DNA from 2 places in the Acidiplasma sp. MBA-1 genome. Region 2 is predicted to be linked to the other one. Evidence: riboswitches for the same ligand, from Rfam matches in the RefSeq annotation. Region 2 holds a riboswitch; the other holds the start of a gene.
The links. A riboswitch is a leader RNA that binds a small molecule or an ion and turns the genes downstream of it on or off. The one in region 2 is predicted to bind thiamine pyrophosphate.

Region 1: it holds a riboswitch for thiamine pyrophosphate, as region 2 does, so the genes downstream of both, TZ01_RS03265 (MFS transporter) here and TZ01_RS02110 (MFS transporter) in region 2, are expected to answer to the same signal.

Annotation. Positions count from the first base shown of each region.
Region 1 covers NZ_JYHS01000002.1:7,756-23,859, reverse strand. The annotation lists gene TZ01_RS03285 (potassium-transporting ATPase subunit KdpA) at 1-599, shown strand, start outside; gene kdpB (potassium-transporting ATPase subunit KdpB) at 596-2,584, shown strand; gene TZ01_RS03275 (potassium-transporting ATPase subunit C) at 2,578-3,201, shown strand; gene TZ01_RS03270 (universal stress protein) at 3,202-4,017, opposite strand; TPP riboswitch at 4,234-4,335, shown strand; gene TZ01_RS03265 (MFS transporter) at 4,323-5,543, shown strand; gene TZ01_RS03260 (hypothetical protein) at 5,665-6,081, shown strand; gene TZ01_RS03255 (dihydroorotate dehydrogenase) at 6,162-7,058, shown strand; gene TZ01_RS03250 (dihydroorotate dehydrogenase electron transfer subunit) at 7,055-7,792, shown strand; gene TZ01_RS03245 (hypothetical protein) at 7,826-8,044, shown strand; gene TZ01_RS03240 (YidH family protein) at 8,133-8,468, shown strand; gene ilvC (ketol-acid reductoisomerase) at 8,502-9,512, opposite strand; gene TZ01_RS03230 (ACT domain-containing protein) at 9,505-9,822, opposite strand; gene TZ01_RS03225 (acetolactate synthase large subunit) at 9,782-11,512, opposite strand; gene ilvD (dihydroxy-acid dehydratase) at 11,932-13,590, shown strand; gene TZ01_RS03215 (hypothetical protein) at 13,915-14,157, shown strand; gene TZ01_RS03210 (ammonium transporter) at 14,169-15,554, opposite strand; gene TZ01_RS03205 (hypothetical protein) at 15,685-16,104, opposite strand, start outside.
Region 2 covers NZ_JYHS01000001.1:396,020-412,123, reverse strand. The annotation lists gene TZ01_RS02120 (cobalt-precorrin 5A hydrolase) at 1-859, opposite strand, end outside; gene TZ01_RS02115 (enoyl-CoA hydratase/isomerase family protein) at 942-1,679, shown strand; TPP riboswitch at 1,760-1,861, shown strand; gene TZ01_RS02110 (MFS transporter) at 1,884-3,101, shown strand; gene proS (proline--tRNA ligase) at 3,189-4,580, shown strand; gene TZ01_RS02100 (HAD-IB family phosphatase) at 4,582-5,214, shown strand; gene asd (aspartate-semialdehyde dehydrogenase) at 5,229-6,254, opposite strand; gene TZ01_RS02090 (aspartate kinase) at 6,239-7,288, opposite strand; gene TZ01_RS02085 (hypothetical protein) at 7,434-7,919, opposite strand; gene TZ01_RS02080 (carotenoid biosynthesis protein) at 8,013-8,741, shown strand; gene TZ01_RS02075 (MFS transporter) at 8,903-10,381, shown strand; gene TZ01_RS02070 (glycosyltransferase family 2 protein) at 10,389-11,219, opposite strand; gene TZ01_RS02065 (NAD(P)/FAD-dependent oxidoreductase) at 11,279-12,277, opposite strand; gene TZ01_RS02060 (NTP transferase domain-containing protein) at 12,378-12,887, shown strand; RNA gene ffs (signal recognition particle sRNA) at 12,927-13,229, shown strand; gene TZ01_RS02055 (HD domain-containing protein) at 13,241-14,371, shown strand; gene rimI (ribosomal protein S18-alanine N-acetyltransferase) at 14,358-14,807, opposite strand; gene rhaD (L-rhamnose 1-dehydrogenase) at 14,866-15,627, opposite strand; gene TZ01_RS02040 (helix-turn-helix domain-containing protein) at 15,633-16,104, opposite strand, start outside.

The DNA of each region.
Region 1 (16,104 bases), on a different contig from region 2:
TTTTAAATGATCCACTGGGCGGTATTGGCACCGGAATTATCAATATATTTACATACATAATATTCACAGTGTTTATCACATCCTTAATGGTTGGAAAGCTTCCGGAATTAATGAACATAAGAATAGGTTCAAAGGAGATGAAGTATTCAACATTGTCACTGATAACACATCCGCTTATAATTTTAATACCACTTGGAATTACATTAATTATTCCAGCGGTAATGCACACATTTTACAATGGATTTTCATCAAATATTTCAGATCTATTGTATGAGTTTTCAAGCTCAGCATCAAATAACGGTTCAGAGGCGGGTGGATTTCTTACAAACTCGCCATATTTTAATTACCTTGATTCCTTAATAATGCTCCTTGGAAGGTATTTAATAATGGGCATACAGCTGCTGCTGGCACAGCAGTTTGCATTTAAGAAGCCCAAGATGATATATGAAAAATCAACAATAGATACCGGATCATTCTCATTTGGATTCATGCTTCTTGCTGTAATTATAATGGTTGGCCTGCTGTCATACATACCTGTCTTCTCACTTGGAACATTGTATGACTGGGCAAGGGATTTTAACTTTCTGGTGATTCCATGAACATTAGGGAAATTGTAATAAATTCACTTAAGGGTTTTGACCCACGTAATGAAATTAAGAACCCTGTAATGTTTATAACAGAAATAGCCTTTGTGCTATCAATATTTATAGCAGCATTTCCATCATCGTTTAATGTGCCATCATCAGGTGTATACATGGACTTTTATATTTCTGTCACGGTCTTATTATTTTTAACAGTGTTCTTCTCAAATTTAAGCACGTCATTATCTGAAAGCCAGAGCAAGGCCATAACAGAATCACTTGAAAAAATGAAAGTTTCCACAAAGGCAAATTTACTCAAGGATGGAAAAATAGAGATTGTTGAATCCGATAAATTAAGAAAGGGCGATATAGTTTTAGTAAGAAAGAATGAAATTATTCCGGCCGATGGTGAGGTAATAAAGGGCTCAGGATATGTTAATGAGTCAAATATAACCGGTGAATCCAGACCGGTCCTTAAACTTGTGGGTGACTCTGTCACAGGTTCAACAATGCTTGTAACAGATGAAATCACGGTTAGGGTCAATGTAAATCCCGGGGAATCATTTATAGACAGCATGATAAATATGGTAAAGAATTCTGTAAGGGAGAGAACACCAAATGAAATAGCATTATCCATATTTTTATCCGGGGTTACATTAATATTCCTAATAGTTGTTGCATCAATATTTTCAATATCAAATTACAGTGGTGTGAGGCCAAACATTGATATTTTAATAGTTTTATTAATAGCATTAATACCAACAACCATAGGCGGCCTGCTTCCTGCAATAGGCATAGCTGCAATAAACAAGGTGTCACAGTACAATATTATAGCGAAGAGTGGAAAGGCGGTGGAAAATGCAGGGGATATTGACACAATAATACTTGATAAGACCGGAACCATTACAATGGGTGAGAGGGAGGCTGTAAAGTTTTATCCAAATATGAACGTTGATGAGAGGGATGTTGCCCGGGCAGCACTGATGTCGTCATTAAATGATGAGACAATAGAGGGGATATCAATAGTCAGGCTGGCAAGATCAGAAAATATAGATGTTAATGATGATGAAATTAAGGATTATGAATTCATACCATTTTCATCAGAGACCGGTTTCAGCGGCATAAGGAAGGGTGATCATTACATCTATAAAGGCTCCTTAAGGTCATTATCAGAAAAACTCAATCTGCAGGATCAGTACATAAATGGAATATGCAAACAGATATCATTAAAGGGTGGCACCGCCATTCCCGTGGCATCCGATGGAAAATTCCTTGGCGTTATAGAATTAAATGATATATTAAAACCAGGAATTAAGGATAGAATAAACGACCTTCATAAAATGAACATTGAAACAGTGATGCTCACCGGTGATGATGAGGTTACAGCTGCATATTTTGCACGTGAGGCCGGTATAGACGATTTTATTGCCAACAGCAAGCCGCAGGATAAGTACAACAGGGTTGTCATGGAAAAGGAAAGGGAAAGAATGGTGGCAATGATAGGTGATGGGACAAACGATGCACCGGCCCTGTCAAAGGCAGATGTTGCCATGGCCATGAATACCGGCACACAGGCTGCAAAGGATGCTGCAAACATGATAGATCTGGACTCCACGCCAACAAAACTTATTGATGTAATCTTCCTTGGAAAGCAGATTTTAATTACAAGGGGATCACTTACAACATTCAGCATTGCCAATGACATATCAAAATACTTTGTAATAATACCTGCAATGTTTTACATGTTTCCTGAGCTTGGATTCCTGAACATACTTGACCTTACAGACCCGCTCAGGGCCATTACAGCGGCGCTTATATTCAACACAATAATCATTGTAATACTGGTTCCACTTGCATTAAGGGGTGTTAAGTATTCGCCATCAAGTGCATCAGACCTGCTGAAAAGAAACATAATAATATACGGCTTTGGTGGCATTGTCTTTCCCTTTATTGTTATATACATAATTTATTTATTGTTAAGTTTAGGAGGCATAGCATGGTAAAATTAAGAATTATAAAGGCATTTGCGCTTGCCATATTAATAATGTTTGTGGCCGGTTTTGCATTCCCGGCGGTAACATCATTAATAACGGAAAGCACACTTCCATACTATTCAAATGGGCATCCAGTGAAATACGATGGAAAAATAGTTGATTCATATCTTTTGACAGAGGCATTCAATGAGTCATATTTCTTCCAGCCAAGGCCATCTGCAGTGAATGATAACATTTCATCCAGCGGATCGTACTCAACATCATTAAGCAATAAAACAACACTTGAATTAAGTGAAAAATATCTAAAGGAATTTGAGGAAAGAAACCATGTCAATGCATCACAGATACCTTATGCCATGATCACATATTCCGGATCCGGTGTTGGCTATGCAATTCCATTAAAGGGTGCAACGCTTCAGGTTCACAGAATTGCGGTCAGCATCAGCAATTTAAGCGGTGGCAATTTAAGTATTTCTTCAATAGAATCATTCCTAAATGGCATAATAAATAAGGATAAGCAGAGGAACTTCCCGGTATTTGGAACATACTATGTAAACGTTGTGCAGCTCAACATGCAGATACTAAATTACCTGAAACAGAACAATATTTATGTGGATGTTCATTGATTATTTTTTTATTAATAATGTATCAACCCTCTGATCCTTTGATATATACTTTATATCAGAATTTATTCTTATTCTCTCATTTGCCGGTGACCTTGCGCCAATAACAACGCAGTCAGGGTCCTCGTTAAGTATAATCGAATCTATCTCTGTTTTTATTCCAGATTTTTCTCCCGATTTTTCTATTTTAATATCTATACCATTTTTTGCTATATCTCCTATGCCATCAAAGAGGTTTTTAAATCCATGTGTTCTCCTTTTATCGTATTTTCTTAAATCAAAAATAATTATTTTTGCATGGTTAATCTTTGCAAGCTCAATACCAAAATACACTGCAGCCCGGGTGTTTATGGACTCTGCAACAGGCAAAAGTATTTTTTTATACGGGTATTCACGCTCGCTTATGCTTAGCAGTGCCACCGGTATATCTATGTTTTTAAGTATGTAATCACCAATGGACCCAAAAATAGAACCTGAAAGCATTGCCCTTTTATGTGTGGCCATTAAAAGCATGTCATAATAATGCGATGATGCCTCCTTTAATAGCCCGGACCTTACATTATCGCTTGTGGTTATTTTTGGTATTACCTTCAGGCCGCGCCTTTTTCCATCCTTATATGCATTTGTTACAAGTGTAACACTGTTTGACCATTCTATGCTATCATTTTTTTCCCTTACTGTTATTGCTGTAATCTCAGAGTTATTATACTCAGCAATATCATATGACATCTTAAGCGCCTTAATGGAATTTATACCCCTAAACATAGGTACCAGTATATGATCTGTTTTCAAAAAATATGATCTGGATGCCTCAAACATAATCTATTATATGTTATACGCATATAATAATTTCTATTAATATGTGTGTAAAAATGACAATGATTAACACATATAATAAATTATTATATGAATATATTAATTAATATATATAAATTGTGAGTGTTTATCTCAGGTACAGAATTTTGATAATGTTTGAATTTCATAAAATCAAATGATATTTTTTACAACACAAAACTATAAATAATTGTTTTCATTTTAAATTGTAAGGGGAGCCATTAAATTGGCTGAGAGGATTGGGATCGACCCTTGGAACCTGATCCGGGTAATGCCGGCGGAGGGATGTTATGTATGAGGATGCTGGTTATAATGATATAAGGAAAAATTTGGATTATCACCATTGGAATAAACAAGATTCACTCATACTGACAACAATGATATCAACATTTTTTATATGGGGCGTTGTCTTAAGCATAGCACCTTTAATAACAACATGGCCTTTTATACCAAAATATTTTGATGAATACATTATATTATCATCACCATCAGGACTGCTATCAGGAAACTTTCTTTTGGGATATATTTCTGACAGGTACGGCAGGAAAAAATTATTTCTCTTAACAGTATTTTTAACATCTGCCGGTCTTCTTGCCATTGCACTCATTAAAAATCCCTACCTTATAATATTATCTGTTTTTACTGCAGAATTTGGGCTTGGAGGGGATGAAACAATATCATTATCATATTTATCAGAGCTTATACCCCTGAAATACCGTGGGGCGGTGCTGGTTGAAACATCAAATGTGGCAAATGTTTCCATAGTTGTTATGGCTGCAATTTTTTTATTTATACCAGACTCTGTTTATGCTGATAAACTATCCCTTCTAATAATTGCAATTTCAGGATTTTTTATATCATTAATCGCAAGGCTAAAATTAAAAGAGAGCATACGTTGGGATTATTTAAATAAAAATACAGAAAAACAGAGGGTTAAAATTAATTTTTCAAACTCCATAAAATTTTTATCATTATCATTCATAGCAATAACCATTGTTGTTGGCTTTGCCTTTTCAAGCCTTGTTCTTGGCCCATTTGAATTTCCGCAGTACTCATCTCTTATAATATTTGGCTCAACACTTGGCGGGACATTAACCGGTTTAATAGGTGGAATTTACATCGGTAAATCCAGAAGAAAAATTGTATCACTGCTGGGCTATACCGGTATGTTTATTATATGGATTTTACTTTTAATCTTCATAAAATTTGTTCTGTCAAACATATATATACTTATATTTATGATAGCTGTAAGCGGCATATTCGGCGAGCTTGGCTGGGCATCAAGGGAGATGCTGGAGCCTGAAAACTTTGAAACGCTGCACCGCGGCACCGGCATTGGTAGCGTAAGGACTGTTGGATACTTTATATACATAATTTCAGTGTTTTTGCTTGTTAATAAATCAATTTATTTTTACCTTTATTACCTTTTAATAATATACCTAATAGGTTTCATCGGGTCTGTGCTTTATTACAAATATGGCAGGGAAACAAGAAAAAGCAGTGTTCTTTAAATCCATATTTTTATTTTAACAGTATTTATATATCCAATCAAATTTATTAATATGAATACAATATTTAAATGTGTTATGCATTGGAATAAGCAATAAAAAGATAGTGGGATACCCAAATATAATGAATCTACTTAAATCTGGTGTTGAATCATTATTTTTAATAGATTTTGATGCAATTCATAAAAGGGTTTTAAACCTGGAAATATACGAAAAACTATCCAAATTTTTTGACCTCACCGTTATGAACTATCCGCAGACCGAGGAGGATCTAATGGATACAATAATCAGCGGGGCCACATATGTTATAATAAACAATAATCTAACATATAAAAGGATACAGAGCTATTTATCATACACGCAGAACATTGGAATTAACTATGATTACAACGATACATGTGTTTTTTTCAGCCAGAACGGCGGAAATATATACCTGACAAATAAACAGGTAATGCTTCCATATAGGCTTGCCTTTAACTACGGCCCATTTGATCTGCCAAATTCCATAAAACTTGAAAATTACCCATCCTCATTCATTTAATCTTTAATCTGGGAATCATTTTTGTTATTTTAAATATTATTTTTGGAATACTTTAGATATTATTAAACAATTAGGATGCAATGAATCTAAATGTGGATATAGGAATTAAAATTTCGAATCCCTTTATCCTGGCCTCCGGAATTCTGGATGAAAACGGCTACACAATGAAAAGAATTCTAGAAAATGGTGCGGCCGCGGTGGTTACAAAGTCCATCGGAACATCTGAAAGGCAGGGATACAATCCTCCAATTATATATGAAAATGACCCTGTATTTTTAAATGCTGTTGGCCTTTCAAACCCCGGCATAGACAATTTTAAAGATGAGGTAAAAATAGCCCTCGAATCCGGAAGGCCTGTAATAGGAAGCATTTTTGGAAAGGACGCCCCTGAATTTTCAGAACTTGCCAAAAAAATGGAGTCATACGGTGTTTCTGCCATAGAATTAAATTTATCATGCCCGCATGTAAACGGCTATGGCATGGAGGTTGGATCAGATCCTGACCTTGTCTATGAAATAGTATCTGAGGTTAAGTCAAGAGTAAAAATACCGGTTTTTTCAAAGCTGAGCCCAAACACATCAAATATACTCGAGGAGGCAAAGGCTGCTGAAAAATCAGATGCGCTTGTATTAATAAACACATTAAAGGGCATGGAAATAGATATAGCATCGAAAAAACCTGTTCTTAGCAATGTATACGGTGGTTTATCCGGAAAATGCATTAAGCCTGTTGGAATAAGATACGTTTATGAGGTAAAAAAGGAGACCGGAAAGACAGTTATAGGCGTTGGTGGCATAGAAAATGTTAATGATGCCATAGAATACATTATGGCCGGTGCATCTGCAGTTCAGATCGGAACTGCAATTTACAGGCATGGAATAAAAATATTTAATGAACTGAACTCTGGATTAATAGAATACATGGATAAAAACGGAATAAGTAATATTAATGATATGATAGGGGTGGCCATAGCATGAATCATTCCATAGTTTACAGCAATGTAAGGATTAATGAAAGCACGCATTCATTGAGATTTTTCATGGAATCTCCAGTACATCCGGGCCAGTTTATTATGATCTGGGCACCGGGGATAGGTGAAATACCCATATCCTTTTCATCTGTAAATAATCCGGTTGAAATTACCGTAAAAATTTATGGAGAACCATCAAAATATATTGCAAACCTCATGCCGGGAGAAAAAATTTTTTATCGCGGGCCATATGGAAGGCCATTCACCGGTGTAACTGGAAAAAAGCTAATTATAGGTGCAGGAACAGGAATTGCACCGTTAATGCCACTTGTTGATAACATGACATCAGGAATATTATCCGCAAAAACAAAAAATGATCTGATATTTACAGACAGAATTAAAAATTTATATGTTGTAACAGACGATGGAACACTTGGAATAAAAGGTTTCGCGGTTGATGCACTTAAACAAATGGATATAAACGAATTCGATATGATATATGTATGCGGCCCGGAGATAATGATGAAATCCGTTTATGATTATTTATTAAACAAAACAGACAGGGTAGAATTCTCACTGGAGCGTCCAATGAAGTGCGGTATAGGCATATGCGATTCATGCTCAATCAACGGCATTCAGGTATGCAGGGACGGCCCTGTATTTTCAATTAAAGATTTAAAAAATATGGATGAATTTGGCAGAACAAGGCTTTCATTCTCCGGAAAAAGGATTTATCTTTAAAATTGTTTATATATTATTATAAAATTATATATCATGGTCTCACTGGAGGAGTCATGTGTTTTTAACCGCGGTGGCATATGCTATTTTCTTGAATCATCCACATCAAAATGTTCGTTATGCTTCAATTTTAAAAGTTTTACAAAATACGGAAGCAGGAGGAAGATATATTATAATTTATTTGACTATATAAAATCCACCGGGTCACAGATTGCCTTTCCAAAGGGTGATGAGGAGCAGGAAACCCTTGAGTAGTTATTGAAATTTTATATTATTAATTTAAAAATCCATAATTATTAAAAAATAAGATTAAATTTATATGTATTTTAAACATACAATCAGAATGGGAATAACCGACCATCTTGCAAATAAGAGAACATTCCTTGCATGGGTTAGAACTGGCATAGCACTCATGGGCTTTGGTTTTGTAATCTCAAAGTTTGAAATTTTTATTCACATATTAAATAGATCATCATATAATAATATTGGAAACTCACTAATAGCCGGGGAGATTATGATAATTCTTGGCATTGTTACCATAGGCTATGGCCTCTATGAATTTCTATCAAATGAAAAGGATATAGAAAATAATAATGTAAATTCAAGAAAGGTTGAATCAATAGTATTTTCAGCCATTATAATTGGCATGGCAATACTTCTTCTGGTATTTATTGTTTAAAAATACTATTATAAAAATTTTTAATTAATATGTTTAATTCTTCGGCCTGCCCCTTAAAACGATCTCTCTGAGCTCACGGCCGACCTGCTCCTCAAGGGAATTATCAAGGTCATCCATTAATGCCTGGAGGTGTTTTGATCCCTCATCGTATTCCTCTATCCATTCACTGGCAAATTTTCCACTCCTGATCATTTCGGCCTTCTCCCTCATTCTTTTTTTGACCTCATCGTTAATTATATATGGCCCAACGGTAAGCCCGCCATACTTTGCAGTATCTGAAACTGCCCTGAGCATGCCTGAAAGCCCCTTATCATATATCTGGTCTGTGATCAGTTTCATCTCATTTATTGCCTCAAAATATGCCATCTCCGGCCGGTATCCAAGATCAACTATGGTCTGAAATGTTGCCCGGAGCATTGCGGTGAGGCCGCCAACAAGGTCAAGCTGCTCACCCATTAGGTCTGTCTCTGTCTCCTCCCTGAATGATGTTTCAAGCACGCCTGCCTTTGTTGCTCCAAGCCCCTTGGCTATGGCCAGGGCCTTGTTCAGGGCATTTCCTGAATGATCCTGATGAACGCCTACAAGCACCGGAACGCCGCCGCCCTTAACGAAGAATTCCCTTACAGACGGCCCTGGTGCCTTTGGGGCTGCCATGTAAACATCAACATTTTCTGGTGGAACAATCAATTTATAGTGTATGTTAAAGCCATGTGCAAAGACCAGGTCCATGCCATCCCTTAAAACAGGCATAACCTTTTCTGTATATATCTTTCTCTGCACCATGTCCGGAACAAGGAATATAACTATATCAGAATCCTTCAATGCATCCTCTGTTTTTTCCGGTGTTATGCCATCAGAAACTGCCTGCTTCCATGAATTGCCCTGCCTTTCAAGACCAACATGAACATTCAATCCGGAGTCCCTAAGGTTCAGTGCCCAGGCCCGGCCCTGGCTGCCGTATCCCAGTATTGCTATCTTCTTATTCCTTATGTAATCAAGATTTGCATCATTTTCAGTGTATACCTTACCAAGTATCTTACCCAACAAGCTCACCCCATTCATATTTTTCCGATTTTTTAAAATTAATGTTAAATTTATTTACATTATAATCCTCCAAGACCTCGACATTGTCAACATCAACTGTCTTGCTAAGTGTCATTATTGCTATATTCATATTGCCGAGATTGTACCTGTCGTAAAGGGACAGGTAAACCGTGCATTCATTTTCATCATTGCATTCCGCATTCATCCATTTTATATCAACCCAGAATTTTCTAAAATTGGCTGCAATTCTCTCAAGCAGCCCCGGGTCTCTATAATTGGCCGTTACCTTTATTACCTTTTCTTGGGTCACTTACTATCACCTCGCTTAATTTTCCTCCCGGCGGTAATGTCGGAAGGGCCAGCTCCTCCTTATTAACCGGCACCCTGATGACTGACGGCACATTCTCATGCATTGCCCTTTTTATGGCCTCTGCAATGTCACCATATGTTTTTGCATCATATGCATCGGCACCGAAGGATTCTGCATACTTAACTATGTTTGGAGAATTGCCGTAATCAACGCCAACTATTCTCTTATTCTGGAACATGTCCTGAACCTGTCTAACAAGTCCAAGAGTCCTGTTGTCGTTTACCACCGCTATTACCGGTATGTTCTCATCCACTGCGGTGGCAAGGTTGTTCCCTGTCATCATAAAAGACCCATCACCGTCATAGTCCAGAACAACCTTATCCGGCCTGCCGACCTTTGCCCCCATTGCAGCAGGAAGCCCAAAGCCCATTGTGCCCATTCCAGTGGATGAGAAGAATGATCTTGGCTCAAGATTTTCCCAGTAAACCTCTGCCCACATCTGGTGCTGGCCAACACCTGTGGTTAATATCGCATCCCTTGGCAGCGAATCCCTCAGCGTCTTTAGTATTCTCCACGGCCTTAAGTGGCCGTCATCCGGTGGATGTGAAAACTGTGAATAATACTCCTTTAGCTCATTTACCCTTTTGTTCCACTCATGGTTCTGGTGCTTGCTTCCCAGAAGGGCCATGGCATTTAATAATTCTGATACTAAAACCTTTGCATTGCCCTGAAGCTCTATGTCAGGCTTTATGCCCTTATTAAAATCTGTCGGGTCCAGATTTATTGATATGAATGTTTTCCTTGTATCCTTCATTTCATCGTACGATGTGAATGTACGGTCGCTAAACCTTGCACCTATGGCAACCATGACGTCAGATTCAAGTGCCACCATGCTTGCCTCTGCACGGCCATAGTAACCCATGGCACCAACATATAATGGGTAATCAGCAGGTATTACTGATTTTCCGGGAAGCGTTGATACTATTGGGCACCCGATAAATTCAGCAAGCCTCATTATTTCATTGGTTGCATTGGCCCACATTGCCCCGGTTCCAACTAAAAGCACGGGTCTTTCTGCATTTAATAATGCATTTGCAGCCTGCCTTAATTTGTCCTTATTTACAACGGTTCTGAATGGCCTGTAATGAACCCTTGGCTCTTCTGGATAATTAACATTATCTATGTCCTCGAGCTGTATGTCCCTTGGTACATCCATTACCACCGGCCCTGGCCTTCCAGTGGAGGCTATGTAAAATGAGTTTTTCACCCATAGCGGTATCTCATTGATATCCTTTATCTCAACGGCATATTTGGATACCGGGAATGAGGCGCCAAGGGTATCAGATTCCTGAAATGAAAGCTTCCCCATAGAGCTTCTGTTAACACCGCCTGTTATAGCAACAACCGGTGAGGAATCCTGGTATGCCGTGATCAATCCGGTGATCAAATTGGTCACACCAGGACCGGATGTCGCAGTGCATACACCAGGTATGCCTGTGGCACGTGCAAAACCGTCAGCAGCGTGCACCGCTGCCTGCTCATGCCTCATCAGGATATGCCGGAGCTCGCCATTGTTGACATCCTCAAAAAATGAGTCATACATTGGCATGTTGTATAGCCCCGGTATTCCAAAAATATTTTTTACACCCTCCCTTTTCAGGGATTCCACTAAAAGCCTAGAACCCTTCATTTACATCACTTTCTTTAAAAACAAACCCAGTAGCATGCATTATACCAAAAAAACCGCCACAGATGTTAGATAAACCTTTTCATCCCATACATATTTATTCACCACCCCATGCATTAGCACGACACAGGGTAATCTCTATTAATACTTAATACTATTTAAATATTTCTCAATATTTTATGGAAATATGTCCCAATTTTAAATTTTTAATAATTTTTTTCCTGTACATTACATTATTTTAAATGATAAAATCAGAAATTATCTCATTTTTTACATTATTAATATTTTTTTAAACATAATTTTTTAAAATTTTAATAATCAATTATCAATTCATTACATAATCACATATTTTTATAAAAATTTATATAATGGCAATTGTCCGCTTAACAAGTCTTATATACTATATTGCTTTTAATTCAAAAATGAAACGATCTGATGTTACCTACAGCGGTCCCGAAAGGGCACCCAACAGGTCTTACATGAAGGCCATGGGGCTTACAGATCAGGACCTTGAAAAATATATTGTTGGTGTTGCTGCAGCATGGAATGAGGCAGGTCCATGCAATATTCATGTCCTGTCACTTGCGAATCATGCGAAGGAGGGTATAAGAAATAGAAACGGAACACCAAGGGTTTTTACCACGCCTGTTGTAATAGACGGTGTTGCAATGGGCACAGAGGGGATGAAATACTCACTGGTGAGCCGTGAATTAATAGCAAATACAGTTGAATCCACTGTCAATGCCCATAGTTATGACGGCTTTGTTGCACTTTCAGGCTGCGATAAGACCAGTCCAGGGATGATGATGGCAATGGCCAGGCTTAACCTTCCGTCAATAGTGATGTACGGCGGAACCACACTTCCCGGATACTTCCATGGAAAGCAGATTGCTGTTGGAGACCTTTTCGAGGCTGTTGGCGCATACATGAACGGGAAAATGTCGCTTGCAGAGTTAAAGCTCATGGAGGATAAGGCCGTACCAACTGCAGGATCATGCGGTGGACTTTATACTGCAAACACAATGGCAATGATGACCGAGGTTCTTGGACTTGCATTGCCGGGCAGTGCATCGCCGCCTGCAGTGGACAGTGCCAAGGAAAAGTATGCATATGAAACCGGCCGCACATTAATGGATTTAATTGAGACAGACCTTAAACCAAGGGATATACTAACTCAGGAGTCATTTTACAATGCAATCTCTGTTTTGATGGCATCTGGGGGTTCAACCAATGCTGTATTGCACCTGCTTGCAATAGCCCATGAGGCCAATGTTAAAATAGATCTGGATGACTTCGACAGATTATCAAGGAAGATACCTGAAATTGTTAACATGAAGCCATCAGGTGAGTATGTCATGGCAGATCTTGATAAAATCGGCGGTGTTCCAATATTAATGAAGATACTTTTGGAGCATGGCATTTTAAATGGGGAACAGCTCACTGTAACAGGAAAAACCATAGCAGAAAACCTTAAGGATATAAGGGTTGCAAATTTAAATAATGTTATATACGATTATGATAAGCCGCTTAACCCTACCGGGGGCATAAGGATACTAAAGGGATCACTGGCACCAGATGGTTCTGTTTTTAAGATATCGGCATCAAAGGTTAAGTACCATAAGGGCCCTGCAAGGGTATTTGATTCTGAGGAAGAAACATTTAAGGCAATAAAGGCCAGGAAAATAAAAGCCGGTGATACTGTAATAATCAGGTATGAAGGGCCAAAGGGTGGACCGGGCATGAGGGAAATGCTATCGGTCACATCAGAAATCGTTGGTGAAGGTCTTGGAGAATCCGTTGCCCTTGTTACAGATGGACGGTTTTCCGGTGCAACCAGGGGAATAATGATAGGCCATGTGGCACCAGAGGCCATGGATGGCGGCCCCATAGCACTTGTCAGGGACGGAGATATGATTGAAATAGACGGGGTAAACGGAAAAATAAATATCCTTGTCAGCGAGGATGAGCTTGAAAGGAGAAAAAAGGAGTGGAAAAAACCGGAGCCAAGGTATAAGACAGGCCTGCTTCACCAGTATTCAAGGCTCGTTGCATCCTCTGCTGTGGGTGCCTACCTTGAATAAAACATACAAAATATTTTTTAAGTATTTTCAATAATCATTTTTAATAATTTTATCTTATGGGTATTATTTGCATTATCAAAAAAAAAATAAAGTTTAATATAAAATAATTAACAGGACCTAATGATAATTCAATTGTTTTGCTGAAATCCAATAAATAATTAAAATGTGTGTAAATAAGCATAAAAACTTCATGAAAAGTGGTTCATGAAGACTTAAAATTATAAAATATTAAAAAACATTGAAATTGAGAAAAACCAGCTGCATTATTTTAGTCTATCCCCATAAAAATACAAAAGACTAAATATTTTTAATATATAAACACAAATGGAAGATATAAAGTCAATTGAGGAACAGATGGAAAAAACGCTTGAGGATTACAGGTCAAAAATAGAATCTATAGTAAATTCAGAATATGAAAAATTGAATACAAAAACATTAAACAATCAGGATGATGAAAATGTTTCAGGTGCCCTTACAATGATGGAATCAATTAATATTGATATTCTGCACATCTTAAGAGACCTTGACGACCTTATTTATTATTTAAATGAGATTAAAAAATTATAAAATTTATTTTATTAGTTTCCCTTATTTCCCTCTGCCTTCTTTGCATTTTCCTCCATTGAAAACCTTTCTATCTCGGCATTTGATGGCGGGTATGACATGTCAAATCCAGTTTCCCCATGTATTGCCATATCTCCTATCTTAAGATTCTCCTCCTTTTCCTTTAATGGTATAAACACACCTATAAGCTTTAGTATTCCATAGGTGAGTGCAAATACATATATTATGACGACCACAGCAGCAAATGCCTGTATGCCGAGCTGATAGAAATCACCGTATATTGCGCCCCTCAATCCCGGGTCTACGTACTGTGTGACAACAGGGTCGGCCAGAACACCTGTAAGAAGCCCGCCAACAACACCCGCAACGGCATGTGAGGAGAACACACCAAGGGTGTCATCAACCCTGAATTTTGGTTCTATTTTATATAAAAATATCCATGGTATTATTCCGGTTGCTATTCCTATTACCATGGCACCGTATATATTCACGTATCCTGCAGCAGGAGTAATTCCGACAAGCCCCGCAATGGCGCCCACGGATGCACCAATTAATGACGGCTTTTTAAAGAACTTCATATCCATCATCATCCATGTAATCATGCTCACGGCCGTTGCCACATTTGTGTTTATTATTGCAATGCCCGCATCAATTGTGCTTCCATACGGGTCACCACCATTGAAGCCATCCCAGCCGAGCCATATCAGGCCAAGTCCAAGCATGACAAGGGCAAGGTTGTTTGCCTTCATGTGCATTTCCTCCTTGATTCTGGGCCCTATGGCAATTGCAGCGGCAAGTGCGCCTATGCCCGCATCAACATGTATTACATAGCCACCGGAAAAATCCACTGCGCCAAGCTGGTTCAGCCACCCACCTGCAAAGAGCCAGTAGGCAACAGGGCTGTATACAAGAAGCGACCAAACAGGAACAAATATCATCCATGCCTTGAAGTTCATCCTCTCAAGTATCCCCCCCATCAGAAGCACCGGTGTTATTGCGGCAAAAACAAACTGGAAGAACATTACAGTTGAGTTTGGAATCGTAAGTGCCTGCTTAAGCGGGCCAACAATGGCCTGTCCCCCGATAAAGCCCCCGCTCATTGCCGGCGTTGGAATTCCAAGGATGTAATAACCATCTATCTTTAAAATGCTTGATGTGCCAAACCCGAAGTTATAGCCTGCAATAACCCATATTACCAGAACGGCAGCAAATGCATAAAGGGCCATCATCATTGCATTGACCATGTATTTTCTTTTTGTTAGCCCGGCATAGTAAAGTGCAAGCCCTGGTATGCTCTGTAGACCTACAAGGGTTGCTGCAGTAAGCATCCATCCATTATTGCCATTGCTTAACCACGACGTATTTGTTAGGAACATCGTCAAAAAACTTCCATTAAGCATATAATATAAACCTAAAATGCATAATATAATTTACCATGATTTTTCTGTCATTTTATTATAAAAAATTTATTTTAGGAACAAAAATTCAAAAAATTAAAATATTAACAGGTAAAAATGCAAGCCGTGTCATTTAATAACGCGGTGTTATGACCGTGAATTTTGAATCCAGATATTTTATATTTTTTGTTCCCATGGATGAATCAAACTCATTGATTAAATTTCTAACCTCCTGAATTTCATCCTGATTAAGCTTTCTGTACTCATAACTTGGAATTTCATGCTTGCTCATCATCTTCCTAACGTATTTTTTTGCCTCATCAGGGAGTTTGTCAAAAATGTCAATTATGTTTTTGTTTTTCATTGAAATGTAAAAATCATTGTCTATTATGGATGCCTTTCTAAGAGCCATGAGCATGCTTCTTACGTATTCTTGTGATGGCTGCAGTCCAACATACTTTTTATTAATTTTTTTCCTTATTATTATTTTCCCGCCTATCATGCCGGAACCGATATATTTACCTGTATATGCATTGTTGTTTGCAAATGATAT
Region 2 (16,104 bases):
CTGTTTCAGACCTGTAGGAAGAATATTTATTTAATGTATTATTATCAAAGAAGAAAATTCTGGCATTAAGCCATTTTGCAATTTTTTTAATATCATCGTTATCTGACTTTATATCTATTGTTGCAATGGCATAAACCGATGAAATATAAAATCCTTTTTGCTTAAAAACAAATTTAATATGGTCCTTAAGTGAATTAAAATTTGCATACGTTGAGAAGCCTATTCCTATTACAAGAACTTTTGGAACCATAACGACAAAATTTGTGCTTTTCTCCTTAATATATGTGATTATAATCCCGTAATTTTTCCCCCCAGACCCAGAAATGTTTATATGGATGCCTGTTCTGTTTATTAGCCTAAAACCGCCATTATTTATTATTTCAGAGGTTACATATTTAATTCTTGATTTATTCATTATTTTCATTCCGTATTTATATGCAATAACCTCCGGAGACATTACACCGGAAATCTCTGATGCTGTTGTAATTACTGCCTCACCTCCAAGCAGGCCGGAAACATATAATGCAAGGTCATTTGCGCCGCGATGTCCGGATATCATGCTGATTGAAAATTTTCCATTATCATCCACAGATATGATTCTTGGATCGTTAAACTTACTCCTTAAAAATGGCGCAATAATTCTTATGGCAGCACCAAGTGCCATAACCATAATAATGCAATCATAATTATTGAATATGGATTTTATTTCCTTTTTAATATCATCATAACAATGAAAATCCCCAGGATATTTTAACCTGCATGGAACATAAACGTTAGCATGCATGTGATTATTAATTATATCTGCAACCCTAATACCGCTTATTGATGCACATACAATAGCCGTTTTACTGCAATCCACATGCGATTATTAATATCTGGTTAATATGCATTTTTATTGACCTGATAAAAAAATATATAAGTAACTCTTGCTATAAATATTCATGTATAACAACATAGATTTGGTATCAGGCGATGTTTCCATAATTTATTTTAAACGTGAGGAAAAGCTTAATACCCTTACCTTGGACATGGTCAATGATATAAAAAATGCCATGGAGGAGGTAAAGGATACCGCAAGGTGTGTTATAATTGAGGGTAAAAGGAATTTTTCAGCTGGTGCAGATATAAAACAGTTCAGGGATTTAAACCCAATTGATGCATATTCCTTCCATAGAAAATTAAACGAACTTGCATTTTATTTTAGAGATTATAATGTTCCTGTTATATCTGTTTTAAATGGCTATGTGCTTGGTGGCGGCCTTGAACTTTCATTATCCACTGATATAAGGGTGTGCAGTAAAAATGCCCAGCTGGGCCAGCCTGAAATAAACATCGGTGTAAACGCAGGTGCCGGTGGCAATGTAATACTTCCCCATGTCATAGGCAGAAACCGGGCACTTTACATGATACTGACCGGAGAGAAAATAGATGCACAGACAGCTTATAATTTTGGCCTTGTTGACATTATATCAGATGATGCACACAATGAGGCGTTAAGGATTGCCAGCATGATTGCCAAAAAACCTATAGAAACTGTTATATTTGCAAAAAGGGCTGTAAATAAATCATTTATGAATTCAATTAACATTGACATGGATTACGAGGCATCATTATTTGGCCTCCTATTTTCGTCTGGAGAGACAAGAAAAAAAATTAATGAATTTTTCAATAAAAAATAATTACAATTTTAAAATCCCTGAATTAAGGGGTATGGCATAATTAATTAATATTGGAAACATTTATATATTATATATATATTTATTTTTTACCGGGGAGCCATTAAATTGGCTGAGAGGATTGGGATCGACCCGTGGAACCTGATCCGGTCAGAACCGGCGGAGGGAGATGGCTATGGTTGTGTATTTTAAAAAATGGTGGAATTTATGTTAACCCAGAAGCAGAAATACATGCTTCTTTCCAGCTCGTCTGGGTTAACATTTTGGGGGATTGTCGGCACATTAGGACCACTGGCAGCCTCAGGGTCAATCATTGGTGTTCTTCCAAAATCGCTTAAGGTATTCGTGCTTTTGATTGGGCCAATATTTGTTCCATTCGGCAACTTCTTAATGGGGATTCTGTCGGACATACTTGGAAGGAAAAAAATATTCATAATAACAATGGTACTATACAGTGCTGGAATAGTAATAATTTCATTAAGCTATACATTTATTCCACTTGCCATAGGTTTAATGATAGCCGAGTTTGGAGTTGGTGGTGAGGAAATACCTTCATTATCCCTTATATCTGAGGATTCCCCTGTATCACAACGTGCCAAATGGCTTACAATAATAGCTGATTTTGACAATATTGGAAGCGCATTAATTGCGGGTATGTTCCTGATAACCTCAAATACTTTATATGACAGGATTATTTTATTAAGCTCCGCAGCAGTCTTAATAATAATAATGGTTTTCGCAAGAATAAGGCTTCCAGAATCATATAAATGGCTTGAATCCCGTGGCATGGAAAGGGAATCCGAAATGCAGAAATCGGAGCTTTATATAGATACTGAAGGGATAAAACAGAAAAAACCATCCTACAGGTTAAGCTTTTTTGTTCTATTATCCATTGCAATATCCCAATATACCACATTTGGACTTATGGCGTATATTATTGGCCCATATGAATTCCCGGGGGCATACACCGATAACATGATTATTTTTGTTGCACTTGTTGGTGCCTCTGCAGCCGGATTTATAGCAGCACCACTGATTTCATCTGGAAGGAAATTTTTTACACTTTACTCATATTCTATTGGCTTTGCAAGCACAGTTTTAATATACATCCTTGTGCCATATCTTAGGAATTTATATGTATTCTTTCCGTTACTGTTCATAAATATGATGATGAGCGAGTTTGGATGGGCTTCCAGAACCACCCTTGAACCTGAATTATTTCCAACAAAAATGCGCGGAACCTTTATAGGCACGGTAAGGCTTGGCCCAATGATTGTTTATCCAATTCTTGTTTATGCCACAAGTTCCTTCAGCCTTTCACAGTTTATACTCCTGAATGTATTCCTCTGGGGTCTTGGTGCTGTAGGTGCGGCAACGTGGTATGTGCATGGCATAGAAACAAAGAATGTTGATATAAATTATTAACATAAATATTTTTTATTTACCATTTTTATAATAACAGGATTAAAACTGCACAAAAACAATATATAATCATAAATTATAACAGGTAAAATGGAAAACAAAAAAGAGAATTTCAGTGAATGGTACAATGAAATTATTGAGCTCGCCGGGCTTACCGATAAAAGGTATGAAATTAAGGGAATGAATATATGGATGCCCTATGGGCTAAAAATAATGCATTTAATTGATGATATCATTAGAAAATATTCAGATGAAAAAAAATTCCAGGAGGTAAGCTTTCCAGTACTTATATCCAGAAAGCAGCTTGAGGTTGAATTCGAGCATGTTAAGGGATTTGAAAATGAAATTTACTGGGTTACAAAGGGTGGTAAGGACACACTTGATGTGGATCTGGCCCTGAGACCAACCAGTGAATCCGCAATGTATACAATGTTTCCTTTATGGATAAGGTCACATACTGATTTGCCATTTAAAATTTATCAGATAGTTAGTGTTTACAGGTATGAAACAAAGCACACAAGGGCATTTATACGTGTCAGGGAAATACATTTTTATGAGGCACATACCGCGCATAAAGATTATAATGATGCTGAAAAACAGATGAATGAATATCTTGATATATGGAAAAAAATTGCATCAGAACTATGCCTTGAATATTCACTGGATGTAAGGCCTGAATGGGATAAATTTCCCGGTGCAAAATATTCAATAGCCTTTGATACGCCAATGCCGGGATACAGGTCCCTGCAGGTTGGCACAATTCACGAGTATGGCGAAAACTTTGCCAGAAATTACAATATTAAATATCTTGATGAGAATGGCGATCTTAAATATGTTTCACAGACAACATTCGGTCTCAGTGAAAGATTGCTTGCAGCAGTTATTGGAATTCACGGTGACGATAAGGGTTTAATACTTCCATACAGGATTGCACCTGTTCAGATAATTATAGTGCCAATTCCCGGTGAAATATATGATAAAATTCTTGAATACTCCAGAACAATAATGGATGACCTGAAGAATATGGGTTACAGGGTTGATATTGATGAACGCGATTATACACCTGGATACAAGTATAATGATTGGGAAATGAAGGGCGTTCCACTAAGAATTGAGATTGGCAGCAGGGAATATAATGAAAATATGATAACATTATCACTTAGAACACAGAAGAAGAAGATTAAGATATCAAGACAGAACCTTAGGGATGTTGAAAATTATCTTAAAACAGTAAATGATGATATTAAGAGTCATTCATTAAAATTTTTTAATGATAACATCCACATGGCAAAATCCATTGATGACATGAAAAATGAGTATATGGTTAGGGCCTACTGGTGCGGATCAAAAGAATGCTCTGATAAGATAGAGGCGCTTACAGAAAAGGCTGCACTTGGCAATATTTACAATGATAAAACATCAGGAAAATGCATAGTATGCGGAAGGGATGGAAAATTATCAATGTTTTCAAGGACATATTAGTATGAAAACAAAAATGGTATTTTTTGATATGGATGGTGTGATTACAAGGGAGAAGAGCAGCTGGCATTATGTGCATTCCAGGCTTGGTGTTGACAATTCCCAGAATTATAAAATGTACATGGATGGAAAAATTTCATATGATGAGTTCTTCGAGCTGGATATTAAAATGTGGATGGCAAAGTTTGGTAAAATTAAAAAATCGACCATAATAAACATACTTGATGAGATAAAAATAAGGAATTGCTTTGACAATGTAATGTCATCCTTAAGGAAGATGTCTGTAAAAACAGCAATAGTGTCCGGTGGAATTTCATGGCTTGCTGAAAAAATAGGGGCAAAATATGGAATTAATTATGTATATGCAAATGAAATACTAACTGATGATAATGGATATATAATCCCTGCCGGAAGGATTAGTGTAATCCCGGACAGAAAGGATATAGTTATAAATAAAATTATAAGGGCCAGTGGAATAGATAAAAAGGAAACTTTGTCAGTTGGTGATTCTGCCGGTGATTACTCAATGCTTGTCTCCACTGATAGATTTCTTTCAATTAATTCTGATGATAAAATATTAAATGAAAATGCCTTTGCTGTGATAAATAACCTTGGGGAATTATTAAATTATTTATAAAATTTTATTAAATTTTACGCAACACCCATTTCATTCATTGTTTCAAGTGTGAGCACCGTTATACCTGCTGCACCCCTGACAAGATTATCACCGAGTATTACCATGCGCAGGTTTTTATTTTTATATTCCAGCCTGCCAACATGTATTTCCATACCATTGCTTAGATCCATCTTATGCTGCGGCCTGTTTTCCTCATCATGTATAATAACAGGGTTTTTGGGTGCAGTGTAGAGATTTTTAAATTTTTTTAGTGGTGTGAAATTCCTTAATGAATTTTTAAAGTTTTCAATATCAATATCATCGTTAAATTCAATATTCATTATGCCCATATGCCCAACCTTAACAGGCACCCTAACAGATGTTACATACATGTTAAGTTCCCTGTTTATTATTTTATTATTGCTTACAAAGCCAAACATTTTTGATATTTCTGCAGGTATTTTTTCCTCCTCCCCATGTATATACGGTATTATATTATCATCTATGGACATATATGAAAGTCCTGTGAATCCGGCACCGCTGACTGCCTGAAGTGTCGACAGTGTAATTTTTTTGTAATCATGCCTTAAAACCTCAACCATGGGCATGGACATTATAGTGGATGTGCAGTTTGGGTTTTTCACAAATTTTGTATCCATTTTTTCAAGCAGTTCCAGATGCTGATAATTTAATTCAGGATTAATTAATGGTATGTTCTCTGCCATTCTAAATGGAGACGCATTTGATATTACATTAATTCCGTTTTTTATCAATTTTATCTCTATATCCTCTGCAACCTCAGGCGGGAGTGCTGATAAAACATAATCCACATTTTTATGGTCCTCCGGGTCTGTTGAAACCATTTTCATATCCCTGAACCTTTCTGGTATATCCCCGGGTTCAACCCATGCCACTGATTCTGAATATTTTTTTCCGATCTTTGATCTTGATGCCGAGAGGTTAACAACATCTATGTATGGGTGATTTTCAAGTATTCTTAACATTTTCTGACCAACAACACCGGTTGATCCAAGTATTGATACTTTTATTTTGTCCATAATGGAACCTCTGAAAGATATCTTTTATTTTTCTCAAGATCCTCATCCATTATTACTGATAATGATGTGTCGTCAAGGTGATATAAATGGGTTTTACCTATGGCATTTAATATCTGCGAGCTTGTGTCAACCTCAGAAAGGCCATGGCCTATGAATACCAGCATATTTTTATTCCCGTATGTACCTGTTAATGCTATGCATTTTATTGTTTTTATTTCATTATGTGTTATTACTGTTTTACCCTCCTCATAAAGGCTTTCTATTGTTATCTCTATATCTGAATCTATTGCAGGACTGAATGTTTTATAATTAAAATTTTTAACCCCCACATAGGACATTTTTATGGCCTCTTTAATTGACACCTCTGGCAATGTTCTTGCGTCGGGAAAGACCTTGGGGTCATATGTCATTATGCCTGGAACATCAGTTATTAATCTGACACTGCAATGTAGAAATCTGCCAAGCAATACAGCAGTGTAATCACTGCCACCCCGACCAAGGGTTGTAACCTTTCCTGAAAGGGTTTTTCCGGTAAATCCAGGTACTATAGTTATTTTATGTTTAAACTCCATGTTTTTTAAATTTTCCTCCGTATATTTATAAAGACATGAGGCATCACCAAAATTATCATCTGTTACTATAAATGGCTCTATATAATAATCAACATCAAGGCCGTGGTGCTTTAGATATGAATATAATACCATAACGGCCATTTTTTCTCCGTATGACAGGATTAAATCACGGTTTTCAGGCGTATCAGGGCGCAAGAGATTGTTAAGCACATCATTCTTAAACGCTAATAAATTGAAATATGAATCTTTATCATAGAAGTTATTCATAAGCTCCATATGCCTTGTAAAAATTGTGTCAATAATACCTGTGTTCCTTGTATTAATAGCTTCTATTAGATTATTCGTCACGTTCCGCATGGCGGAAGTGACAATAATGCATTTTTCACAGGCCTCTATTTTGTTTCTTATAAGGGCTAGATCATCACTGCCCTTAAGTATTGAGCCACCAACTTTTACAACGTGCATATTATCACTTTCATAACTGTATATGCATGTAATATTTAATATTTAGGAAATACCTTTATATTCAAATGATTGTGAGTAATTATTTATTTAAAATTGTTAATTTTTAATCCAATAAAATGGCCTCCCAGGGGATGGTTTTAAAAAATTATTGCCCCCCATTTAAATCCCTGTTTGAATTTAAAAATTCCCGGTACCTGCTGTACAATGTTAATGATTCGCCTATTATAAGTCCAAGTGTAAATGCCAGTATTAAATCGATAATAAATCCTGCAAGGATATTTAATGGATATAACAGGAAAAGAAATATTCTGGCAATAAATGATGCAAGCCAGAATGCCATTATTGCCTGCGACCTTTTATAATACAATCTGTTATTTCTATAAAAAAATTCAATGTTATCTCCAAGCCTCAGGCCAAATAGTATTCCTGGAAATATTAGGACAAGAACAAGAATTGTGTAATCTAAATTTGAATAAATTCCCTCAAGTGAGAATAGAAGCAAAATTGCATAAATTAATGGTAGGGAAAAAATCCTTGATGCCCTGAATTTTCTGCCATTTAAACCGGAATACATTCTTCTTATGGCTATAAATAAGACGAATATTATAATTATTAAATATGATAGATTCATTTAAACACTTTAGAATATATTTTTATAAAAATATTATGATTTAAATATTGAATTAAAAAAAATATTAAAATTCTATTCTGCCATTATAAAATAATGGAAAGATGCTGGAAGGCTGTATATACATATCTAATTTTCGGCATTATTATGCTTTTAATATACGAGTATTCCCATATTTATGAACTTGCAATTATATATGAAATCGTTTTTATATTTATATATATTTACCATTCATTAAATTATCTTGGTTCAAAAAACACAATTAAATTTATTTTTTTGGGTTACTTTACATCATTATTAATAGAAATAATAGGAGTTAATTCGGGTTATCCCTTTGGAAGATACTATTATACATCATTGCTTGGGCCCAGGATATATGGAGTTCCATATGCAATACCTCTTTTTTGGGTTTCAATTATTTATTTTGCAGGAATTGCAGGTAATTTTAGACTGTATTCGGTACCATTTTTAATGGTTATATTGGACCTATCATTCGATCCACGGTTTTCACTGCATTTATGGCACTGGATAAAACCCGGCATATATTTTGGCGTTCCCTTATCAAATTTTGCCGGATGGTTTGCTGCCTCATTAATAATTATGGCGGTTATTGGAATTTTCATAAAATTTAATAAATACAGGATAAGCATCAATGGCATGTTATTTTATGTATTATTTGGATATTTTCAGGCTCTTGAGGATGCAGTATCTGGGCTTTTAAAGCTGGCAGTAGTATCAACAATTATGTTCACCATAATTTTAATAATATTCTTAATTATACAGTTCTCTATAAATAAAAAAATATTGATGTCTCAAAAGATGTAATTTTTATATCGTATCTTTCAAGTAAATAATTTAAAGTTTTTGTTCGAATAATATAAGGTTTATTTATTATATTAATATATTTATAAATATTTTTATACAAACAACTTGAAAATACACATTGTAAAGTAATATTTAAATATAGATTGTATATAAAGATTTTTATGAAAAATTTGCTACATGATTTAGATAAAGAGAATCCAGAACTAAAAAGTTTCTATTTAAGCCTTGTGCTAATGGCAACCCTTGGTGGTTTTCTGTATGGCTATGATCAATCAGATATAGGATCTGTATTAATTTATATACCCTATTATAATCCACACGCCTCTGCCTTTGTTGTTGGATACATAGCCTCGGGGGCGCTGCTTGGCGCTGCCATAGGTGCAATTACCGCAGCATTTCTTACAGACAGGTATGGCAGGAAGTTTTTCTTAATTGCAGATATAGCTGTTTATGCTCTTGGTATATTTTTATCAATTATCACCATAAACGTTGTTATGCTCATGATTGCCAGAACCGTCGTTGGTTTTGCCATAGGTGCTGATTCTGCCGTTGCAACAGCTTACATAAGTGAATTCACACCAAAATCTAGGAGGGGCAGGTCAGGTGCCATGCAGCAGTATATGATAATACTCGGGATATTTCTGTCCTTTCTGGTTGCAATGATTATATTTCTGGAAATACCAGCATTGGCCCATACTGTTGACTGGAGAATTATACTGGGACTTGCCATTATACCCGCGATAATTGCACTAATAATCAGGGTGAAAATGCCGGAATCACCCAGATGGTTAATTCTGAACAGGAAATTTGACAAGGCTGGAGAAACCTTAAAGAAATTTGGTATTGACGTCAATGATCAGGATCTTAATTATACATTTGAGAGACTTCAGGCACAGGAAAAAAGATCAAGAAAGGTAGACTCTGGGGCGAAGAGAGCACTTTTAATTTCAGGTCTATTTATGATATTTTATATAGCCAACGGTGTTAATATACCATTAATTTACGGGCCTTACATAATATCCGGGCTTCCCATATTCCCATCCGTAACAAATAAGGTTATATCGGATGCATATTCAATTGGCGCAACAGCCATACTTGTGGCAATAATGCTGGTGGCAACATATTATGGCATGGCTGCAATAGACAGGGTTGGCAGGCGCAAACTTGCATTAATAGGATTTATAGGCATGGGTGCAAGTGATTTCATTGGTGGTATATTATACTTAATGCATGTTGATATAGGCTTATTATTCGGCCTTGCAGGTTATTTAATATTCTTTGGAATAGGTGGTGGAGTTGTTGCATGGCTGATTCAGGGGGAATATTTTCCAACTGCATCAAGAGGGTTTTTTGCCGCCATTGTTGCATTAATAGACTGGACCACAAGTTTTGTTGTTGATGAGATATTTCCTTACATGAAATCCGTACTCGGCCTTGGCTATTCTGTTATAATTTTTGCTTTTGTTTCTGTAATTGCAGTTGTAACTTTATTTTACATTATGCCTGAGACCAAAAACCTCTCAGTTGAGGAAATATCATCAATGTTCAGGCACACAAATCTATTTGAATTAAGGCACTATAAACCTGAAATAAAAAAGGAGGATGAAAATGTCCCTGAACCAGCCGCTGGGCAAAAATAAATTTTTATTATTTTATTGTAAGTTTAAAATATTTTAAAAATGATCTTAAAACAAGTAGGGGTCTAACAGAATAAAACCCAAAAAATAAAAGGTAAATCCAGTATATAAACTCCGGTGGGGTCTTATCGAAACCTCTGGAAAATATAGTAAATCGGGTTATTACATATATCCTCTTTAAATGCTTTTTAGGTCTTCTGGAATCAAAAATATTTTGAAAATACACAATATTATTGAGATATAATTTTAACCATGAACAGTAATTATTTCTTGAGGTATTTTTCTGATGCTCCCTGTAATATGTGAGCACGGTACTGGTGTTCAAAATATTGCACGAATTATCTAATGCACATAAATAAATAAAAGTGTCCTGTGCAGCTGAAACTTTTTTTATTTGTTCAAGATATCTCATTAATATGTTCTTATTTACAGAAATTGATGACATATTAAAATCTGGTTTTCTTCCCAGCTGCCTGTAAGATGCATTTTTAATGTTACCGGAAAAAAACAATGAATTATTGTGGATATACCCAATATTTTTGCTGGAAAATTCATTATAAATAAATTCAAGCTTTTCAGGAAGGAATATGTCATCATCGTCCATGAAAACAATAATATCCGAACCTGCATTTTTAATTCCCAGGTAAATGTAATTTCCAATTATTCCATCTGTAATAATTTGTCTGACATTTAAATTAGTATAATTGCTTAAATCAAAACTAAAGTTTGATATTAAAATAACCTCAAAATCTTTAAATTTTTGTGATGCAAGAGAATTAAGTGAATCTTTTAAAAAATCCTTTCTATTATATGCAAAAAGCAGTACTGAAATGGATGGCATAAGATAATAAGTATAATTTAATTATAACTTTTTCTTTTTTCCTTATTAATAAATAAAAATTAATTATTGTTTAATTTTTTAATTGTTTTGTCTGTTTTTTTGTTTACATAATTCTTGATAATTTTTATAATACCATTTTTCTGGAATTTATTGGATTTTATAAGCAATAATTCACCACCTATGTTTATGATATTCCCGGATGCTGTATATTTAAACTCCAGATCATTTCCCATGGCATTTTTCATGGAAATCTCACCAGATTTTCTGGCCATAAACGCTGTCAGTGGTACGTTTAAATTCATTATTTTCATTGAATCCCCGCAGGCATAAACATCATCATATTCAACAGACCTTAGTTTATTATTAACAATAATTCTTGAATTTTCCTGTTTTATATCAAAAGTTTTTATGATTTTATTTCCGGTTATTCCACCAGCATAAATAACAGTGTCTGCCAAAATTTCAGAATTATTAGTAATAACCCTATCTCTGGTAACATGCATCACCCTTTCATTCATAATAATGTTTACACCCATATTTTCAAGTTTGCTTTTTATATAATTGGAGGCATTTATGTTAATACCATTGAGAAGATGTTTTCCGGAATTTATCAGGTTTATTTTTTTACCCTTGATGATGCCAGCAAGTTCAACGCCAAGATAACCACCACCTATTATTACAACGTTATTACTATTTTCAAGTCTATTTTTTAATAAATCTGCATCCTTGGAGGATTCAAGTTTAATCATGTTCTCATATCCATCAATATTTTCATAGGCCTGTGAGTGCCCAAGTGCAATTATTAATTTGTCATACGTGTATGTTTTATTTAATCCCTTAATTTCCCTGTTTTTAAAATCAACATTTTTTATATCATCCAGTATATCAACCCGCCTTTCTTTTCGTGCATAATCATTTTCATATCCATTTAAAATATATATGTACCTTGTTGGTATATCAATAAACCTACTTTTATCAATAGAAATGGCTGATTTATTTGCCATTTTCGCATAAATTCCGGAAAGGCCCATGCCAAGAATGTAAATTCCATTGCCCATGTTATTGCATAAAAAAATTATATATTATATTATTGCAAAGGTCAATGCATATTTTTCTTAAATTTAAAAAGTTTATTATCGGATAAAAATATGTGACCCTATGGAAGCGCTGATAATGGCTGGTGGTATGGGAAAAAGAATTGGTAATCCTAAAAAAATGCTTCTTATGATCAATGGAGAGGCCATTATCATTAGATTATTAAAAATTATTAAATCCCTTGGTCTAAATATAAATGTATGTACCGGGCCGGAAACGGTTTTTTTAAATGAAATTGGGGATATAAATATAATAAATGGAACCGGTGATTATGCCATGGATCTTAAAACCTCAATAAATTCATTAAAACTGCCCGTCATTGTTCTTCCTGCAGATATTTTAATAGATAAGGAACTTTTGAAATCCTTTATTGAAAAATCAAAAAATTATAAGACCGGAATATTGAATATGCTAATAAATAATGAGCTTTCAGGCATTTCCATTTTTTATGAATATTTAAATGATGCAGAGCTGGCATATGAGAATATAAATTTTAATTCCAACTCATTTTTTAATATTAATACAGAATATGATTATAAAATGGCCAAAGAATATTATAAAAATATGCATTGAAATAGCATAAATTTTTTTAACATGATATAATTATCTTATCGCTGGACTTGACCGGGGAGCCAGGCACTCCCTGTGACCCGTGCCTAAATGCGGGGGCGACTGCCCGGTGAGGGCAACCAGGCCTTTGGCAGTCTCCATGGAATCGTTGAATCTCTGTCCTTTTGGATCGGGGGTTTATACATGCATACTCAAAGGAGAATGCATGTATAATTTGCTGAAAAAACCCGCCAGGCCCGGAAGGGAGCAACGGTATTTCAGACCGCCGATGCTGAGAGGGTGCGGGGAGGAGAGGAAGTGGAGGGCACTACCAAAACACCTGGTCTGATCCGGGTGTGTCCAGCATTGATGATAAAATGTATAAAATAATTCAGGATCCTTTAAACGGGCCGGTGAAGGTAAGCGGGATTTTTCTTGACATTATAAATTCAATATATTTTCAAAGATTAAGATATATAAAGCAGCTCGGGCTCTGCAACCTGGTTTTTCCAGGGGCAAACCATACAAGATTTGAACATTCCATAGGGACAATGTTTCTTGCCAGTGAGATCAAAAATTATATAGGGATTAATGATGAAAGACTTGAAATTGCTGCATTGCTGCACGATATTGGGCATACACCATTCAGCCATTCCATAGAGGATAAATTTTTTGAAAATTTTGGATTAATCCATGAGGATTTAACATCTGACATTATTACAGGTAAGGGGATATATGGAGATAGCGTTATCCCTGAAATACTAAATAAATATGGATATAACCCTGAGGAAATAGCTGACCTTGCCACAGGAAGAAATAAAAAAACGGTTTTATCTAAAATAATAAGTGGGTCACTTGATGTTGATGAGCTTGATTATTTAAGGAGGGATTCATTTTACTGTGGTGTTAATCTTGGAAATATCGATTATAAAAGGATATTTAATACCATAAAAATATCTGAAAATGACATAGTTGGTGAGGAAAAGTCAATACCGACAATAGAATCGGCAATAATAGGCAGGGTTTTAATGTATAGCTCTGTTTATTTTCATAAAACATGCAGGATAGCACAGAAAATGCTGGGCATTGCCTATGAACTTTATAATGGAAAGGATAAAAATGATCTAAGAATGAACGATTACGAGTTTATTTATGCCCTGGAAAATGATAAAAAATCCTCTGAAATTATAAAAAAGATTAAATCCAGAAATTTGTATAAAATAATATACAGGAGTAGTTACAGTGAGGATGCCTTAAATAATATAAGGGAAAAAATGTCCGTGTTTGATAGTGATTTATATATAATAGATGTAAACCCACCACTTTATTTTAATGAAAAGTCCAGGTTAAAAACGGATTTTACAGTATATTATAAGGATAAAAAATATGAAATTAATAAGATATCATATATAGTAAACGCGCTCAATGAAAACATAAAACGCAGGGATATTATAGTCTCTGCTGATGAGAGCATTCTTACCAAGGCAGCTTCCATTATAAAGACTTAACCATTCTGAATGCATTTTTGCTTCCCTTATATGGTATGCAGTAATAATTTTTTAAAAACTCTGATTTTACATAACCGTGCTTTAAATAAAAATTAATGGCAACATAATTTTTTTCCCGTACCTCAAGCACTGATTTTTTATATCCTTTTTTCTTTATTATCTCCTCTATGGAATCAAGTAATGAATCCCCAAGATGCCTCCCCTGATACTTCGGGATAACCGCTATACTTTCAATATCAACCTCATATTCATTTAATGGAACTGCGGTAACGTATCCTATATATTCATCAGAATCTGTTGCAACAAGGGTAAATGCATCCTTTGAAAAAACCATTTCAATTATTTCATCTATATTATATGGACCAACATCAAATGCACTGTGCTCAATTTCATAGATGCCTTTAAGATCATCCGAAACAAAAGATCTTATATTCACAGGATATTATTTAATACTAATATTTTATATATTTTATTCTAAAAAAATTTAATTAAATTTACTGTAAATTAACTAACATTCCCCCATCTGCTAGGAGCTCTGCACCATTAACATAAGTATTTTCGTCTGATAAAAGGAATAATGCTGGACCAACCATATCCTCTGGAGTACCCAACCTGCCAAGTGGTATCCTTTTTTCCATGTATCTTCTTTTCTCAGGATCTGAAAGATCATCTGCATTAATATCGGTTAAAATAGTTCCAGGTTCAAGTGAATTTACCAAAATTCCATACTTACCAAGGATTATTGCAAGTGAATGCATCATTCCATTAATACCCGACTTTGTCGTTGTATAGTGAGCTTGGTATTCTCCACCAACTATTGCACTTATTGAACTTATAAATAATATTCTACCCTTGATATGATTTTGTATCATTAACTGAGATATTTTTTGTGTTATGAAAAAATGACTTTCCACATTTAAAGTCCAGACATCATTAAAAAGGCCTACATCTATATCAAAATAATTTTTAAATGGGCATATACCTGCATTGTTAACAAGTATGTCAACATGGTCAAAAGTTTTCTTAACAAAATTTATAAATGCTGGAATTTCATTAATTTTTCTCTGATCTATTTTATAACCATATGCTTTAACGCCAAGATTTTTCATATATCCTTCAGCTTCTACTGCGGCGTTTACATCATGTGCATATGTAAATATAATATTCGCCCCTTCCCTTGCAAGACCTTTGGCTATTGCATTTCCTATTCCTTTATTTCCACCAGTAATAACGGCATTTTTATTATCAAAACGCATTGAAATCACCTATCTTTTGAGTATAATATAGGTATATTACTATTAATCCAGTTATGTATAATTTTTTCTGTTCCCTTCCTTATATATTCCTCTAGTGCTGATTTTGAGATGCCTGTCATTTTTTCAAGATCTTTAAGATAGAGCCTTCTAGGCATACTATAATAACCATTCATAAATGCTGTATATATTATGGTTCTTTCCTGTTCAGTAAGTTCAAAAAAATCACTGTAGTATTCATGGTAATTAATTTCAGAAAGCGTAAATTTTTTAATTTCCCCAATTTTTGAAAGTTCACTTTTTAAATCCTTTGCAGACTGATTTCTAATTAAGGCATTAACAGTCTCAACATTGTTCTCAATGTAATCATTTTGATATATTACACCATTCTCATAAAGTATTGAACTTATCATCCCATCATACTTTTCCTTAAAGAATATCTGGTATATTTTTTTATTAACATTTATAGGTAAAATATTG